One region of the Mesorhizobium sp. LNHC221B00 genome, then DNA from elsewhere that is predicted to be linked to it. Evidence: riboswitches for the same ligand, from Rfam matches in the RefSeq annotation. Region 1 holds a riboswitch; each other region holds the start of a gene.
What was found. A riboswitch is a leader RNA that binds a small molecule or an ion and turns the genes downstream of it on or off. The one in region 1 is predicted to bind thiamine pyrophosphate.
Positions count from the first base shown of each region.

Region 2: linked by a shared signal. The riboswitch ahead of thiC (phosphomethylpyrimidine synthase ThiC) and the one ahead of thiB (thiamine ABC transporter substrate binding subunit) in region 1 are both predicted to bind thiamine pyrophosphate.
Region 3: linked by a shared signal. The riboswitch ahead of X741_RS142710 (YkoF family thiamine/hydroxymethylpyrimidine-binding protein) and the one ahead of thiB (thiamine ABC transporter substrate binding subunit) in region 1 are both predicted to bind thiamine pyrophosphate.

Region 1 is NZ_AYWR01000004.1:321,587-327,675, reverse strand. It holds gene X741_RS158475 (ABC-F family ATP-binding cassette domain-containing protein) at 1-881, opposite strand, end outside; gene X741_RS158480 (thiamine diphosphokinase) at 883-1,527, opposite strand; TPP riboswitch at 1,615-1,729, shown strand; gene thiB (thiamine ABC transporter substrate binding subunit) at 1,773-2,771, shown strand; gene thiP (thiamine/thiamine pyrophosphate ABC transporter permease) at 3,023-4,648, shown strand; gene thiQ (thiamine ABC transporter ATP-binding protein) at 4,641-5,459, shown strand; gene X741_RS158500 (M48 family metalloprotease) at 5,779-6,089, shown strand, end outside.
Region 2 is NZ_AYWR01000011.1:345,151-351,239, forward strand. It holds gene X741_RS150750 (hydroxymethylpyrimidine/phosphomethylpyrimidine kinase) at 1-345, opposite strand, end outside; gene X741_RS150745 (thiamine phosphate synthase) at 336-941, opposite strand; gene X741_RS150740 (thiazole synthase) at 938-1,711, opposite strand; gene thiS (sulfur carrier protein ThiS) at 1,713-1,910, opposite strand; gene thiO (glycine oxidase ThiO) at 1,879-2,880, opposite strand; gene thiC (phosphomethylpyrimidine synthase ThiC) at 2,877-4,712, opposite strand; TPP riboswitch at 4,816-4,932, opposite strand; gene X741_RS150720 (acetyl-CoA carboxylase biotin carboxylase subunit family protein) at 5,156-6,089, opposite strand, start outside.
Region 3 is NZ_AYWR01000023.1:61,826-67,914, reverse strand. It holds gene X741_RS142695 (ABC transporter substrate-binding protein) at 1-579, opposite strand, end outside; gene X741_RS142700 (ABC transporter ATP-binding protein) at 572-1,339, opposite strand; gene X741_RS142705 (ABC transporter permease) at 1,336-2,088, opposite strand; gene X741_RS142710 (YkoF family thiamine/hydroxymethylpyrimidine-binding protein) at 2,198-2,806, opposite strand; TPP riboswitch at 2,797-2,910, opposite strand; gene X741_RS142715 (hypothetical protein) at 3,095-3,409, shown strand; gene msrA (peptide-methionine (S)-S-oxide reductase MsrA) at 3,455-3,997, opposite strand; gene X741_RS142725 (glycosyltransferase family 39 protein) at 4,187-5,731, opposite strand; gene X741_RS142730 (hypothetical protein) at 5,929-6,089, shown strand, end outside.

The sequences.
Region 1 (6,089 bases):
TCGCCAAAACTCTTCTCGATGTTCTTGGCTTCGATCACCAGCTTGCCGGATTCGGCGGCGTCGCTGGCCACCATGGTCGCCGAACCCTCGGCGCCGCGATGGCCGCGAAAATTCTTGCGCATGGTCTGCAACTCGCCGAGGCGGCGCATGTTGCGCTTGCGCCGCGCCGTTACGCCATAGCGCAGCCAGTGCTCCTCGCGCACGATCTGGCGGCCGAGCTTGTGCTGCTCGCGCTCTTCCTCTTCCAGCACCTGATCGCGCCATTCCTCGAAATGGCCAAAACCCTTGTCGAGCCTGCGGGTCTGGCCGCGGTCGAGCCAGATGGTGGCGCGCGAGACGCGTTCGAGGAAACGGCGGTCGTGCGAGATGACGACGAGTGCCGACGAGGTGCGGACAAGCTCTTCTTCCAGCCACTCGATGACCGACAGATCGAGATGGTTGGTCGGCTCATCAAGCAGCAGGATGTCCGGTTCCGGCGCCATGACGCGGGCAAGGGCGGCGCGCCTGGCCTCGCCGCCGGACAGATCGTTCGGCCGCTCCTCGCCCGTCAGGCCGAGATGCTCCATCAGATAGCTGGCGCGGTAGGGATCATCGGCGGGGCCGAGGCCTGCCTCGACATAGGCGCGGACCGTCGCGAAGCCTTCCATGTCGGGCATCTGCGGCAGATAGCGCACCGTCGCCGACGGTTGGCGGAACACCTCGCCGTCCTGCGGTTCGATCAGGCCGGCGGCGATCTTGAGCAGCGTCGACTTGCCCGAGCCGTTGCGGCCGACCAGCGCGATCTTGTCGCCGGCCGAAGCGGTCAAGGCGGCGCCATCGAGCAGCGGCGTGCCGCCGAAGGTCAGTTTAATCCCGTCGAGATTGAGAAGAGGCGGGGCCATGTCAGCTTTCGGGCAAGGGATAGGGATGAGCGAGCAGCAGCGCGCGGCCATGGCCGAGCGCGATTTCGAGGCCCCCCCTGACCTCGTTGGAGATGGTCAGCGATGAACCGAAGGCCACCTCGACATGGTTCAGCGGCCATTTGGCGCCGGTGACGGTCAGGCCGGCGAGGTCTGAAAAGCCGAGGATCGAAAACAGCGTGCCGTCGGCATAGTCGAAGCCCGCCTTTCCCAACAGCAAGGGCACGCCTTCCTGGGCGCCGCTGGTCAGCACCACTCCGGTGCCGGTCTCGGCCAGCCGCAGGGCGAGCGACAGATGCAGGAAAGCATGGTCGGCCCGTTTGCCGCCGAAAGCGCCTGCCAGCACCAGCCGGGTCGCGCCGCGCGCGAGCGCGGCGGCGATCGCCAGTTCGCCATCGGTCTTGTCCTTCTCCGGCGGAAAGGTCTGGCGGGGCACGGCGGCCAGATCGTCAGGCAGATTGGCCGGCACCGAATCGAAATCACCCACCCAGAGTTCCGGGACAAGGCCGAGCAGCCGCGCATGGCCGATGCCGGCGTCGGCGGCGATCACGCGGCAGCCTTCGATCTGGCGGTCGAGCCGCGGCGTGCGGATGAGATCGCCGCCAAGCAGGATGGTGAATGTGCTCATATCGTGTGGCCCTTACCAGCCCGACACGCGAAACGGAAGGCGGCAAACTCCCACTTGCGCGGTTCATTGGCCCGGCCTATGTGTCGAAACGCTCTAACGGGGTGCCGGACGCGATCTTCGCGGACCGGCTGAGAGGCAGTCTCGCCAACCCGCTGAACCTGATCCGGTTTGTACCGGCGGAGGGATTAGACGTTTCGGACAGTCCGACGCCTCAATTCCTTTCAACTCGAACGAAGGAGGCGCCGATGCGCACGCTTTTATACTCTCTTGTCTCGGCAGCGGTTCTGGCGCTGTCCGGGCCGGCCTTGGCCAAGGACAAGCTCACCGTCTACACCTATGAAAGCTTCACCGCCGACTGGGGTCCAGGCCCCGTGGTGAAGAAGGAATTCGAGGCCGAATGCGGCTGCGATGTCGAGTTCGTCTCGGTCGCCGACGGCGTGGCGCTGCTCAACCGCGTCAAGCTCGAAGGGGCCTCGACCAAGGCCGATATCGTGCTCGGCCTCGACACCAATCTCACCGCCGACGCCAAGGCGACAGGCCTGTTCGCGCCGCATGGCGCGGTCAGCGACGTCAATGTGCCGGGCGGCTGGAGCGACGATACTTTCGTCCCCTTCGACTATGGCTACTTCGCCGTCGTCTATGACACGCAGAAGCTGAAGACACCGCCCAAAAGCCTTAAGGATCTGGTCGAAGGCAGTGCGGACGACAAGATCGTCATCCAGGATCCGCGCACCTCGACGCCGGGTCTCGGCCTGCTTTTGTGGGTGAAGTCGGTCTATGGCGACAAGGCACCGGAGGCCTGGGCCAAGCTCAAGGCGAAGGTGCTGACGGTGACGCCGGGCTGGAGCGAGGCCTACGGCCTGTTCACCAAGGGCGAGGCGCCGATGGTGCTGTCCTACACCACGTCGCCGGCCTATCACATGATCGCCGAGAAGACCGAGCGCTACCAGGCGGCGTCCTTCGAGGAGGGCGAATACCTGCAGATCGAGGTTGCCGGCATCACCACCACGGGCGCCAAGAACCCGCTGGCGGCAAAGTTCATGGCCTTCATGACCAGCCCGAAGTTCCAGGACGCTATCCCCGAGACCAACTGGATGTTCCCCGCCGGCAAGACCGACAAGCCGCTCAACCCGGCCTTCGACAAACTGGTCAAGCCGACCAAGACCTTGCTGTTCAGCCCGCAGGAGGTCGCCGCCAACCGCAAGGCCTGGGTGGACGAATGGCTTTCGGTGATGAGCAAGTAGGGTTCAAGTCTCGTCGGATGTTTGCGCCAAGCCGCCCCCCTCTGGCCTGCCGGCCATCTCCCCCTCAAGGGGGGAGATTGGCAGTTTTGGCGCCTAGCCAAGTCCAGCAGCATTGGAGAATAGCGAAAGCCTCCGCGTGCGCAATCTCCCCCCTTGAGGGGGAGATGTCCGGCAGGACAGAGGGGGGTGGGCTCGGCCTTCGCCAGGTATTTCCTTCGATCGATACCCACCACAGTGTTGGGTAGCGCGAAATGCATACGCGCCACCCCACCGACCCCCGCGTCAGCGCCGGCATCATCGCGCTTTCCGCGATCGCGCTGCTGATCGGTGGCGCGTTTACCGGGTTGCTCGTCGAAGGCGCTGACGATTTCTCCGGCGCTTGGGCGGCCTTCGATCCCTATCTGCTGCGCGTCGTGCGCTTCACGCTCTGGCAGGCCGCCCTTTCGACACTTCTGTCGGTCATGCCGGCGCTGTTCGTGGCGCGTGCGCTGTCGCGGCACCCGCTCTTCCCGGGCCGCGCCTTCATGCTGCAGCTCTTCGCCGTGCCGCTGGCGTTGCCGGCCATCGTCGCGGCGCTCGGGATCCTGGCGCTTTACGGCCGCGCCGGTTATTTCGCCGGCCTGTTCGGCGCGGTCGGCGGCCAGGGCTGGCCAGGCATTTACGGCCTGTCCGGCATCCTCGTCGCCCATGTCTTCTTCAACCTGCCGCTCAGCACGCGGCTGTTCCTCGAGGCACTGCAGACCATTCCTGCCGACCAGTGGCGGCTGGCGAGCCAGCTTGGCATGGGCGCGGGGCCGGCGTTCCGGCTGATCGAATGGCCGACGCTGCGCGCCGCCTTGCCCGGCGTCGCCGGGCTCGTCTTCATGCTCTGCATTACCTCCTTCACCATCGTGCTGACGCTCGGCGGCGGACCAAGCGCGACGACGCTGGAAGTCGGCATCTATCAGGCGCTGCGCTTCGATTTCGATCCCGCGCGGGCGGTCGCGCTGACGCTGCTGCAGATCGCCTTGACCTTCATCGTGGTGCTGACGCTGACGCGGCTTGGCACCAATATCGTCGGCGACACCAACCTGCCGGTCGCACCGCGCCGTTATCTCTCCGTCAACCGGACCGAGACCTGGCTGAACGCGGCGCTCATCGTGCTGGCGCTGCTGTTCGTTGCCGGACCGATGGCGGCCACGGTGATCGCCGGGCTTGGCGCCGATCTCGGCCGGCTCGCCGGCGAGGCCGCAGTCCGGCAGGCGACGCTGACGAGTGCGGTGCTGGCCTTCCTATCGGCGCTGCTTTCGGTGATGCTGTCGCTGGCCTTGACCATGGCGCGCCGGGCGCTGGCGCTGAACCGCCGCTCTGGGCCAAGGACGCTGCTCGAACACGCCACCGATACCGGCGCGGGGTTCGTCCTGGTCGTGCCGCCGATCGTCATCGGCGCCGGCTGGTTCCTGCTGCTGCGCCATGCCGGCGATGTCTTCGCCATCGCCCCGATCATGGTCGTCACCGTCAATGCGGTGATGGCGATGCCTTTCGCGTTGCGCGCCGTCCGTCCCGCCTATGATGCGGGCAGCGAGCGTCACGAACGGCTCTGCGCGCAGCTCGGCATGGCTGGCTGGGCCAGGCTGCGGCTGGTCGACTGGCCGTCGCTGCGGCGGCCGCTCGCCACCGCCTTCGCCTTCGCCATGGCGCTGTCGCTTGGCGATCTCGGTGTCATCGCGCTGTTCGGCAGTGATTCCGTGCAGACATTGCCCTACCTTCTGCTGGCGCGCATGGGCAGCTACCGCACCGCGGACGCCGCCGGCCTGGCACTGTTGCTCGGCCTGGTTTGCCTGGCGCTGGTCCTGGCAGCGGACCGGCTGGGAAAAGGAATGGCCCGCGATGTCTGACGGGGCGATTGGCAGGAAAGACGGGGCGATTGGCAGGAAAGACGGGGCGATTGGCAGGAAAGGTGTTCCGGTGCGGCTGGATAAGGTTTCGTTCAGCTATGGCGAGGCGCCGCTTGCCTTCGATGTCGCGTTCGCGGCGGCGGAAATCACCGCCATTATGGGGCCGAGCGGCTCGGGCAAATCGACGCTGCTCAACCTGGTCGCCGGGTTCGAGACGCCACGCTCCGGCCGTGTGCTGATCGGTGGGGCCGATGTCGGCGGAGCGCCTCCGGCGGCGCGGCCGGTGTCGATGGTGTTCCAGGAAAACAACCTTTTCGCTCATCTCAGCGTCGAGCAGAATGTCGGGCTCGGCCGCTCGCCGTCGCTGCGGCTGACCGAGGCCGACCGCGCGGCGATTGCCGACGCGCTTGCGCGCACCGGCCTTGCCGGCAAGGAACAACGCTTACCGCGCGAACTCTCTGGCGGTGAGCGCCAGCGCGTCGCCCTGGCCCGCGTGCTGGTGCGCGATCGTCCGGTGCTGCTGCTCGACGAACCCTTCGCCTCGCTCGGGCCCGCTTTGCGCGACGACATGCTCGATCTGGTTGCCCACGTCCATGCCGACCATGGCATGACGGTGCTGTTCGTCACGCACCAGCCGCAGGATGCCTGCCGGATCGGCCAGAATGTAGTGTTTCTGGACAATGGCGCCGTCGCGGCCACCGGCTCCGCCGCCGATTTCTTTGCCGGGGCTGGTCCCGAGGCGTTCCGGCGCTATATCGGTGCCGGTGCTGGGGATGCCGTATCACGAGATATTGCCCGGAAGCGGACATAATTTACGGTCAAACCGGCTTCGGGCGAAGTGGCGCTTGCTTGCCATGGCAGACGTAGTGTGGCTAGGTCCGCCCTATTGGTCCGGCACAGGCCGTGATTTGCCTACAGCATCCGCCGCACGCCCCCGAGGGACGTGTGACGGATGCTGTAGTAGTTTGTTTGCGCATGACAATTCCGAAGATCGCCCCCGATTTTCGCGGTCATGCGCCGGGACCCGAAAGGAAGCCGTTCTGGCGATCGGCGTTGACAGACCAAGATGGAACCCGCTGGCGCGCTTTCTGGCGCTGGCCGGTTTTGCCGTGGCGCTCGCAAGCTGCCAGATGTTCACACCTCCGGCAGTCCAGGAATCCGGCTTCCAGCCGTCCGACAGGCCGATCACGGTCGACAATGTCGGCGCCAACAACAAACTCGCCGAACTGGCCAAGGCGCAGCATCCGCGCATCCTGGCGACCTATGGCGGGGAATATTCCGATCCCAAGCTCGAGCGCATGGTCGCCAAGGTGGTCGGCAGCCTGACCGTGGTGTCGGCCAATCCGACCCAGACCTACCGCATCACCATCTTGAATTCGCCCAACGTCAACGCCTTCGCGCTGCCGGGCGGTTATCTCTACATCACGCGCGGCCTGCTGGC
Region 2 (6,089 bases), on a different contig from region 1:
TGACGTCGAGGCCAGCACCGGGTCGAGCACTGCCGGCACCTGCGGATTTTCGCGCAGCACTCCGGCAACCGCAATGACGATCTCCACCGTGGCGAGCATCCCGATCTTGATGGCCGCCACTTTGTTGGCCTGCAGCGCGGCGCGCATCTGATCGGCCACAAGATCGGGCTGCGAAGGATGGATTTTCATCACGGCTTCGTGCGTCTGCACCGTCAGCGCTGTGACGGCCAGGCAGGTGCGCACGCCAATGGAAGAGATCGTCTCGATATCGCGTGCAATTCCAGCCCCACCGCTGGAGTCTGATCCGCCGACCACGAGCACATGCGGTTCTCGGCTCAGCGCCATGGCTTTGTCTTTTCGATCCATTCTCGCGTGCGCGCTTCGGGATCGGCATTCAACGTGATGTCGGTGACCACCGCCGCGCTGTCCGCACCAGCCTCGAAGACACCGTCGAGCCGGTCGGGGTTGAGGCCGCCGATGGCGACCAATGGGATCGGCGCCACCCGATGCTTCCACGCGCTGATCCGCGCGAGCCCTTGCGGCCCCCATTTCATCTGCTTCAGGATGGTGGGATAGATGGGGCCGAGCGCGATATAGTCGGGCTCGGCAGCGATCGCCGTTTCCAGTTCGGGATGATCGTGCGTGCTGAGCCCGAGCTTCAATCCGGCGTATCTAATCGCCAGCAGGTCGGCCGCAGCCAAATCCTCCTGGCCGAGGTGGACGAAGTCGCAGCCTTCCTCAATTGCCGTGCGCCAATAGTCGTTGACGATCAGTTGGCAGCCATGGATCGCGCAGACGTCGTTCGCGCGGCGGATTTCCGACCGCAGCGTGGTCTCGTCCCTATCCTTGATGCGCAACTGAACCAGCTTGACGCCGAGCGGGACCAGCCGCTCGACCCAGTCAGCGCTGTCGACGATCAGGTAGAAGGGATCGAGCTTCATGAAAAAACTGCCCTGCCGATGGTCGGTGTCGATGGCACGGCGACGTCGCGCGGTTCAAGCATACCCGAGCTGAAAGCTTCACGACCGGCCTCGACCGCCTTGCCGAACGCACGCGCCATGCCGACCGGATCGGCCGCCTTGGCGACCGCGGTGTTCAGGAGTACGGCGTCAAAGCCGAGCTCCATGACGGTTGCCGCGTGCGACGGCCGTCCGAGCCCCGCATCCACGATCAGCGGAACATCAGGGAAATGTCCGCGCATCGAGCGCAGCGCCGTGATGTTGATCGGTCCGAGAGCGGAACCGATCGGCGCGCACCACGGCATCAAGACCTTGCAGCCCGCCGCAAGCAGTCGCTCGGCGACGACAAGGTCGTCGGTGGTATAGGGGTATACAGCAAAACCGTCCTCACACAGGATGCGGGCGGCTTCGACCAGACCGAACACATCCGGCTGCAGCGTGTCGTGGTTGCCGATCACTTCGAGCTTGACCCAGTTCGTACCGAAGACTTCGCGCGCCATTTGTGCGGTCGTGACCGCTTCCTTGACGGAGTGGCAGCCAGCAGTGTTGGGCAGGATTCTGACACCAAGCGAGCGGATCAACGACCAGAATTTTTCGCCGGCCCTGCCGCCTGCCATTTCACGGCGCAACGAGACGGTCACCACCGCCGTGCCCGATGCCCTGACTGCATAAGCAAGGATGGCCGGCGAAGGATATTGAGCCGTGCCGAGAAGCAGGCGGGAGGGAAGCGTCGTTCCAAGAAGGTCGAACATGCTAGCCTCCCTGCATGGCCGAGAGGATTTCGATCCGGTCGCCGTCGTTCAATTGGAATTCCGCCCGGTTGGCTTTGTGCACGAGGTCGTTGTTGACGGCGGTCGCGAGCCAATCGCCCTCATAGTCAAGCGCGGCAAGCAGCTCGGCCAGCGTGGTGGCGGCAACCTCATGCGCTTCGCCGTTGACCATCAGTTTCATGAGCAAGCTCCTTGGTTCTGTCTTGACTGAAAACCAGGTCGGCAGCCTGGCGCGCCATGGCGGGAGCCAGGAGAAAACCGTGACGATAGAACCCGTTGATCGCGATGATTTCACCCTTGGTTTCGACGCGCGGCAAATTGTCGGGAAAGGCTGGGCGGACGCCGACACCGGTTTCAACGATCTCGGCCTCGCCAAAGGCCGGGTGGAGGGCATAGGCGGTACCCAACAGTTCCATCATCGAACGCGCCGTAACCGGTCCGACGGACTGGCTTTCAATCATCGTCGCACCAATCATGAAACGGTGGTCGGTGCGCGGCACTGCATAGAGTGGAAAGCGCGGATGCAGCAGCCTGACGGGGCGCGACAGCGAGATATCAGGGGTACGCAGGATGAGCATTTCGCCGCGAACGCCGCGCAGCCAGTCATTTTGCGCCGCCATTCCCGTACAGTCGATCTGAGGATCGAAACCAAAAACATGCCGGGCGTCGGCGCCGAAGTGGAATTCAACACCCATGGCCGCGAGCTTGTCATGAAGTGCTGCCATCGCCTGGCGTGGATCAAGATGGCCCTCATCGGGGAAGAGCAATCCGCGGCGGAAGCGGCCGGCTAGGTCGGGCTCCAGCAAGGCAATTTCATCTTCCTCGACGCGCCGATAGCCCGTCGTGCGGCTGGCGAACCGGTCGAGCTCGCCCGCATCGCGCGGCGCGGCCAAGACCAGCGTTCCCCGTCGTGCTACCAAGCCGGGCGTTGCGGCGTCCCACCAGTCGGCGGCGTCACGTCCGAGATCCAGCACCGGCTGCTCGGCGCTTTCACGCTCGCACCACGGCGCCAACATGCCACCGGCGAACCACGACGCATTGCCGCCAAGGGCAGGCCTTGTCTCGGCAACGGTAACCACCGCGCCGCGTGCGGCGAACTCGAAGGCGACGGTGAGGCCGGCAACGCCGGCCCCTTTGATCAAGACCTTCATGATGGCTCACGTGGCTGAGGTATGAGCGGTGCGCCGGTCTCGTCCGCCGGCAGGTAGAGATCGCCGCCTTCGCGGTATTTCGCCGCCATCGCCGCCATGCCCTCTTTTTGTGCCTCGGCGCGTATGTCGTGAGAGATACGCATGGAGCAGAATTTCGGCCCGCACATCGAGCAGAAATGCGCCACCTTGTGCGCCTCCTTGGGCAAGGTCTGGTCGTGGAAGGACCGCGCCGTTTCGGGATCGAGCGACAGGTTGAACTGGTCCTCCCAGCGGAACTCGAAGCGCGCGCGGGAAAGGGCGTCATCCCTGACTTTCGCCGCCGGATGACCCTTCGCCAGGTCGGCGGCATGGGCGGCTATCTTGTAGGTGATCACGCCGATCTTGACGTCGTTGCGATCGGGAAGACCGAGATGCTCCTTGGGCGTGACGTAACAGAGCATGGCGGTGCCGAACCAGCCGATCATGGCAGCCCCAATGCCTGAGGTGATGTGGTCGTAGCCCGGCGCGATGTCGGTCGTCAGCGGTCCAAGCGTGTAGAACGGCGCCTCGCCGCAGACGGCGAGCTGCTTGTCCATGTTCGCCTTGATCTTGTGCATCGGCACGTGGCCGGGCCCCTCGATCATCACCTGGCAATCCTTCGCCCAGGCGATCTTCGTCAGCTCGCCGAGCGTTTCCAGTTCGGCGAATTGCGCCGCGTCGTTGGCATCGGCGATCGAGCCCGGACGAAGGCCGTCGCCGAGCGAGAAGGAGACGTCGTAGGCTCTGGCGATGTCGCAGATCTCCGCGAAGTGCTCGTAGAGGAAGCTTTCCCGGTGATGGTGCAGGCACCATTTGGCCATGATCGAGCCGCCGCGCGAGACGATACCCGTGACCCGGTCGACGGTCAGCGGGATATAATGCAGCCGCACGCCGGCGTGGATGGTGAAATAGTCGACGCCTTGCTCGGCCTGTTCGATCAGCGTGTCGCGGTAGACCTCCCAGGTTAGATCCTCGGCAATGCCTCCGACCTTTTCGAGCGCCTGGTAGAGCGGCACCGTGCCGATCGGCACCGGCGCGTTGCGCACGATCCAGTCGCGGATGTTGTGGATGTTGCGGCCGGTCGACAGGTCCATCACCGTATCGGCGCCCCAGCGGATCGCCCACACCATCTTTTCGACCTCTTCCGCCATCGACGATGTGACGGCGGAGTTACCGATATTGGCGTTGATCTTGACCAGGAAATTGCGGCCGATGATCATTGGCTCGCTCTCGGGATGGTTGATGTTGGCGGGAATGATCGCCCGTCCGCGCGCCACCTCGTCACGCACGAATTCGGGCGTGACGAAATCGGGCAGCGTCGCGCCGAAAGCCTCGCCGTCGCGCTCAAGCTTGCCGTGCAGGATCTCGCGACCAAGGTTCTCGCGAATGGCAACGAACTCCATTTCGGGTGTGATGATGCCGGCGCGCGCATAGGCAAGCTGCGTCACCGCCTTGCCTGCTTTGGCCCTGAGCGGTCGGTGGCGGATGGGAAATTCCGGCGTCAGGCGTTCGCCCGTCGCGAATCCGTTGTCCTCCGGCCGGACATGGCGGCCGTCACAGTCCTCGACATCGCCGCGGGCCAAGATCCATTCGTGGCGAAGCCGGGCCAGGCCTTTTTCGATGCTGGTTTCGACAGCCGGGTCGGTATAGGGGCCCGACGGATCGTAGACGGTAACGGGCGGCTCGCCGGCTGTCGGATGGACGGAGATTTCGCGCATCGGCACCCTGATCTGTGGGTGGAGAGCGCCCGGCTTGTGGATCTTACGCGAGGCGGGCAGCGGTCCCGTCGAGACGGCGGGGGTGAGGGCATTCATCTTGAGGCTCCTTTGCTCTTGCATTGGAGACCCAGTTCTGTGCCGGAAGGATGAAAAGACGCTTCTGTCGACCTGCCGAAACAGGACCTCGGGCGTAAACTCCCGCAAAGCGCTTGCACCGTCCCTACGCCAGTATGAACTGGATCAGGTTCAACGGGTCACTGCGCCGCGAAAGCCAGCAGTATCTCAGCCCCTTGCCGGGACTCCCCTGGTGAATGCCTCAGGTTGAACGGGCCGGGGTTGTCTTGTCAAGCGCATGTTCGTCCTGCGGCGGCGGTGGGCGGCAATCAAATTGGGCCCAAATTGGGCCGACGGCCTCGCCACGGGTCGCGGAGAAGTTCCGCGGGAGATAGGGCAGGTGTGGCCAAAGCTGCATTTGCCTCGTCAAACTTGATGTGACATTGACGTAGACGGAACTGCTGCGTTTCAAGGATCTTAAGCCGTCAATGCCTGATCGGAACAGAACTGGTGGGCCGCCCGAACGCCCCACAAACATCGTGCTCTCGATCACCTCCTATTGTCGCCGGAAAAGGGGTGATCGACCAATCGATCAAGTCGACCGCTCGCTGAAGGGCGCCCTCGGTTTCAGCACGGCTGGGCGAAGTGGCAATGACATGTCCAATCCAGTCTCGGAAATCCCCCTTCCTGACGATCGGTGTCTTGGGTTCAACATTCAATTTGACCTCGGCCACACCTGATATAGCAGCTGCCTGAGTGTCGCCACCAATCCAGTCCAGGGTGCCATCTTGATCAGGAAGCAGGAATCGCGCGGCCGCAGTATGTGAATGCTTTTTGCGCAGATCCCATTCCTCGCCAATGACAAGCTTGATGTGCTCGGTGACGAGGTCGACACCGTAAGCTAACTGGACCAGTTGAGGGTCGGGCGCGCCACTAAGACGCGGATTGACTTCAATGACAACTGGACCGCGTTTCGTGCACCGGAGTTCAATGTTAGTTGGCCCCCAGCCAAGGCCGAGAGCCCGCAAACAGCTCAGCGAAACATCGGCGATGCGCTCACGCTCCTGATCGGTTAGCAGGGCCGGATATGTCACCTCACGTATGACGAAATGGGGGAGGGGACCAAAGTCATTGGCGCAAATCGCAACGACCTCATTCCCCATAACATTAATGCTATAGAACGGGCCCTGTGCGAATTCTTCGACGAGTATTTTCGGTGTAGACCGCCATATGTGCTTTCCGCCCAATAGATAGGTCGTATGTTCGGCTACGTCTTCGAGGCTGCGGCACAATCGGACACCGATGCTGCCGCTGCCTACTGCCGGCTTAAGAATCACGGGCAGGCCGATCTCTGCAGCCGAGCTTTCTACCTCCGCCGCATTCGTTGCCAACCGATAAGCCGGTATTGGAACGCCGGCC
Region 3 (6,089 bases), on a different contig from region 1:
GACGCCCTCCCAGGTCAAAACCTCCAGCGTGAAGTCGACGGTGCCGTTGGCAAGGGCTTCGTAGGCGGAGGTGCCGAGCGTCACCGTTTCGAAATTGCCCTTGCCGCCATCGTGGCGGATGATGGTCGAGATCAGCGCGTTTTCCCAGGCGCTGCCGAAACCGCCATAGGTCAGGCCGTCAAGGTCCTTCGGGCTCTTGATGTCGCTGCGCGCGGCATTGAACACCAGCCGGCCGGTTTCAGACTGCACTACCGCGTAGACAGCTTTCAAGTCAGCTCCAGCGGTTTTCTGGCTGAACAGGCTAATGGTGCCGTTGATGCCGAAATCGGCGACACGGTTGGCGACCAGCGTGCCGGCGCCGGTATCGCTGTATGGCAGAATGTCGACCTCGAGGCCGGCGCCGGAATAAAACCCTTTGTCGCGGGCGACGAACAGCCCGATGTGGTTGGTGTTGACCGTCCAGTCCAAAGCGACGGTGATTTTCTGCATCGCCGCGAAAGAGCGGCCCGGTCCGGCGATCAGCGGAAGACCGCTGGCGAGGGTAAGCAGCAAGGCCTGCCGGCGCGTCAGATCAGTCATGTTCATGTCCTTTGGAGGGTTGAGGGTTGAGCAAAATGTCGAGGATCTCGGCCTCGAGTGCGATGGCCTGGCGCGCGGCGGCACCGGTCGGGTCGCGCGGACGCGGCAACGGCACCCTGATCTCGCGCAGCACACGGGCCGGGCGCGTCGACAGCACATAGATGCGGTCGGACAGGTATACGGCTTCGCGCACATCGTGGGTAACGAGCAGTGCCGTCCAGCGATGATGCCGCCACATCTGCTCGAGCCAGCGCTGCATGGCGGCGCGGGTCAGTGCGTCGAGCGCGCCGAACGGCTCGTCGAGCAAAAGCATGTCGCGCTCCTGCACAACGGTGCGCAACAGCGCCGCGCGCTGGCGCATGCCGCCCGAAAGCTGCGCCGGAAAGTGCCGCTCGAAACCGGCAAGCCCGAATTCGGCGAACAGCGGCGCGACCCGCGCCCGTGCTGCCTTGCGCTTGATGCCTTGCACTTCGGGCCCGAGTGTCGCGTTGTCGAGGATGCGTCGCCACGGCATCAACGCATCGCGCTGTGGCATGAAGGCAAAATGCCGGCCATGATCGTCGAGCGGCGCGCCGTCGAACAACATCTCGCCTCCGCCATGTTCAGCGCCGGTCAGAAGCTGGAACAGCGTCGACTTGCCGGCGCCCGAAGGCCCGAGGATCGAGACGAATTCGCCGGCACCGACGTTGAGCGAAATGTCGGCAAGCACGTCGAGCCCGCCAAACGCCTTGCGCACATGTCGCAATTCGAGCCGGCTCATCTTCGCGCCGCCTTTGCCGCGGCTTGCTTGCCCGCGGCCCGTTCCCAGGGCATGGCAAAGCGCTGCAGCAGCACCGTCAATCCGAACAGGATGAGAGTAAGCGCGGCGCTGACGCCGACGGCGGCCAGCACCAGGTCGGGGCGAAAATTGTTCTTGGCGTTGAGCATGTAGATGCCCAGCCCTTTGGCGGCACCCGCATATTCGGCAAAGATGGCGCCGACAACGGCATAGGTGATGGAGATTCGCAGGCCAGCGAAGAAATATGGCAGTGCCGAAGGCAGCCGCGCCAGAACGAAGACGCGCCAGCGCCCTGCCCCCATGGCGCGTAGCATCTGGCCGATCTCGGGCTCGGTTGCCTCGTAGCCCTCGACCAGCGCCACCAGCATCGGGAAGAAGGTGACCAGCGCCACCAGCATGATCTTGGGCGCCAGCCCGAAGCCGAACCACAGCACCACCAGCGGCGCGATCGCAACCAGCGGCAAGGTCTGGCTGACGATGAAGACGGGAAAAAGCGCGCGCCGCAGCGGTTGGAAGAAGTCGACCAGCATCGACAGCGCGAAAGCGGCGCTGAGTGAAAAGACGAAACCGATGAGCGTGGCGCGGATAGTGGGAACTGCGTTGTCGACCAGCGCGTCACGATTGAGCATCGCCTGCTCAAAGACACGTGAGGGCGCCGGCAGCGTCGTCGGCTTGATGCCGGAATAGGTAGCGTAGAGTTCCCAGGCCACGAGCAGCAGCCCGACCGACATTATGGCCGGCACTGCCTTGGCGAGGATGCCCGCGAGGTGACGCGGCCGGTTGAATGACGATGAGACCACGAGAGGACAACCTTGACGGTCGCGCATCGGCGCGAGCGGTTCAGACAGCGGTGGGGCTGTTGGCGGAAACCGTGACGTCGAGGGTTACATGGCCGGCACCCGGCCCGAAGCGGCAGAAAGCTTCGTTGAGCGCCGAAAAGATCGCGCCCGTATCGCCGCGCAGTTTGGTGCAGAAATTCTTGGAGCGATCGTAGACGCCGGACTGTTTCAAGAAATCGATGCAACCATAGATCTCGTCCATGTGGTCGCCGGTACCCATCACATAAAGCGAGAATTGCGCCGCCGCCGGCTGGCCGGTGGCGACCGCGCCATGCACGGCTGCGATGGCGGCTTCCTTGCGCGGGCCGAGCGGCCCGACAGGCCCGCCGAAGGCCTCGGAGCGGCAGATCGGATCGTCCGGCTCGCCTGGGCAGCCACGCGAAATGGCGGCTGACAAAACGCAATGCTTGCCGCTGCGCGCGGCCTCCACGAACAGGTCGCGCAGAGCCGGGAACAGCACTTCGGGCGGCCCGACCAGCAAGGTCGAGATGTCGTCGGTCTCGATCCTGAGCCGGTCACGATAGGGATCGAGCGCACCGAGCGCGCCCAAAATGACGCCGACGAAATCATCGGCCATGGGATATAGGGAAATCTGTGCGCCTGAAAACATAGCCCGCCTCGCTCCGCTGGTATTACCCAGATCAGCTTCTAGGGTCTGTGGGCTTGCCGCCCCCGTCTCAGCCCCGACCGTACGGAGCACCCCTGTGGATGGGCGCGTTAAAGCACCATTCGACCGATTGGGGAAGCCGTTTTTTTCAGCGAACTGCGCCAAAAGCATTGCGCCAGAGCGGGAGCGGTTGGCTCTGCCGGCGCGAGAATTTATCGGGAACCTTCACCAGACCGAGCGGTTGTCCTACCAGTCGCGACGCGACGAGTTCACAGAAAATGGAGACAAACCATGTTCATGAGAATCCTCGCAGCTTCGACGCTCACCATCGGCCTGGCCACATCGGCCATGGCGCAGAGCAATGGCACAAGCGGCACCGACGGAGCCGGTAGCGGCAGATCGGTCACGGTCGATCCTAATACGCCAGCTTCGCCGAACACGGTCGACCCGTCGGTGACCAACAGCACGACTGGCACGCTGGATGATATGAATTCCAACGCGGATCGGAATTGCCCTGCCCATCCACAGGGCGCGCAGCCCGATGCCAATGGCACGTCGCCGGGCACCACAGCGCCGACGGTTAACGACAACCATTGCGGCAAGTAGGATTTGCAATGAGAAGAAGCCGCGGAGCGCTCGCTCCGCGGCTTCTCAAATCCTGTCGCATGGCTGAATCCATGGCACCGCTTTTTCTCGAACCGGCAGCTTCCAGCCTGGCCTGACGAAATGGCAGGTGTAGCCGTTGGGATATTTCTCCAGATAATCCTGATGCTCCGGCTCGGCCTCCCAGAAGGCACCAGCCGGCGCGACTTCGGTGACGACCTTGCCGGGCCACAGCCCAGAGGCATCCACGTCGGCGATGGTGTCCTGTGCGACGTTCTTTTGCTCGTCGCTGGTATAGTAGATCGCCGAACGGTAACTCATCCCGACATCGTTGCCCTGTCGGTTGCGTGTCGTCGGATCGTGGATCTGGAAAAAACGCTCCAGCAGCGTCCGATAGCTAATCACGGCCGGATCGAAATTGATCTCGATCGCCTCGGCGTGCGTGCCATGATTGCGATAGGTGGCGTTTGGCACATCGCCGCCCGAGTAGCCGACACGAGTCGAGATGACGCCGGGATAGCGCCGTATCAGATCCTGCATGCCCCAGAAACAGCCGCCGGCAAGCACTGCGCGTTCGGTCGAAGTCGCCATGTCACCTCTCCTCAAAAAGCAATTCACAGAAAACGGACCGCGGTTCCGTCTTGAATTGCACGACAACAAATTGGATTTCCCATAAATGGGCATTGTCGGCGACTTCGTCCAGTCGCCCGAACGCGGCGCCGGCAGTGCGTGCGGCCATGCACCGACGAAATAGCACGACGCGGAATGGAATCGTGGACTTCAGCTGTGCGGTTGTCCAGTCGGGCCGTCGACAGCAACCGGCAGGCGCGCGCCGGGCGGGATGGCGGCAAAACTGATCGCCACCGGCGGCGCCTCTTGCGACCAGTTGAAAAGGACGGTCTTGACCTGAATGTTGTCCAGCCATGCGTGCAGCTGCGGTGGCACGCGACTGCCCGGCCAAACCATCAGCATGCCGTGGTCGTGCAACCGCTTCGGTGTGATCCAGGGTGCGAACCGCATATCGAGGTCGGTGAAAATCGACGGCTTGTCATAGGCATTGAGACCCGCCAGCATCGCCAGATTGGTGTCGCCGCCGACGATGTCGAGTCGGCCGGGCACAGCCGCGTGCCAGACCGCCTCGGCCTCGTCTGAGATCGGTCGTGCCGGCCAGCAAACGGCGTCCATGCGCCCGCGCACATTGCAGTCCGTCCAGCGGATGGCCGCATAGGCGCCTGACATGCCGATGATGCAGATGAATGCGCAGATCGTCAGTTTTCGCATCTCTGTGGCGCCAAGCCGATGGCTCAAGAACGCGAGCGCGACGACGCCGACAAGATTGTACATCGGCGCGCCCCAGGCTTCGCCGGTGCCGGTAAACAGCGAGGCGACCATGACCAGCGCCGCGGGCCCAAGGCCCATCCACATGAGATAAACACGCGAGCCGCGCTCGACGGGCTCTTGCGGAGCCGGCGAGTGCCGCAGCAGCCCTGATATCGCCAGCACCAGCAAAAAGCCGGAGAGCCCGGCCATCTGGACACCGGCATAATAAAGGCGCGCTCGGTGTTCGGTCACCCATTCGTCACGACCGGCGAAATAGGTCAGCGGCAGGAAATCGATACGGTAGAGCTCGACGGCCAACGGCGTGGCGACGGCGAGAAAGACGGCAAGGCCAAGCCACGGCCAAGGTGTCGCCAGCCGGCTGCGCGCGCGCGCATCGGACAACAGCCACAGAGCGCCGAAGGCAAGCAGCAGGCCGGTGGAGAATTTGGCATAAAGCCCGACGCCCGAGACCAGCCCGAGCGCGAGCCACCAGCCCGGCCCGCCACCACGGCCCGCGCGCCAAAGCAGCCAGCAGATCGCCGCCCAGAACGGCATCTGCGCATAGTCATGATTGAATTGCGGGGTCGGCCAGCCAAAGAAATAGACCGACGGCATCAAAAGTACGGCAGCCAGCGCCCGGCTTTGGCCCAGCATGTCGCGGGCCAGCAGATAGACCAGGATGAAGGTCGCGGAGATGGTCAGCTGGGCGAGCAGATATTGCGGCCAGCGGAACGATCCGGTCAGAAGATGGCTGGTCTCGAGCAGCCAACCAGGGAGCTGCGGGTGCTTGTAGGTCAAAAGCACCCATTCGCGGCCCCACATGAAGCCCTCCACGACATCGCCGGGCGGCGCGGGATCGACGAGCGCTGGCACCACCGTCCAGCACAAGATCTGCGCCAGGCACAAAAGCGCCAGCAAATGCCAGGGTTGGCGAAGCAGGCCGGACCAGACAGATAACGAACTCAAACCCGGGGCAGGCAGCCCCGCCGGCACCCAGCGATCCAAGGAGTCATCGATCCCCACCATGCGGCGCTTAAACCACATCGTCCGGTTTGCCGAACAGCCCAAACACCAAAGCTTACAAAAATGTATACTTGCGTGCCATTGCGACACCAAAATTGAACTGGAATTTCAACGCTCTGCAGCCCCCGCCTTCTCAAGGCACATGGCCTGAAGGCCCTGCCTGAACATCCGGATTCCAGATGCGCCATCAACATGCCGTCATTCACTACCGTGCGCTCGACTTCTGGCTGGCGCGCGCAGCGGTTCTCGTCATCATCTGCCTGCAGCTTCTGGTCATCAACAATCTCTCATTCGGTCCGCGCTGGCTGGCGCCGGGACTGGAAGCGGCCCTGCTCGTGCC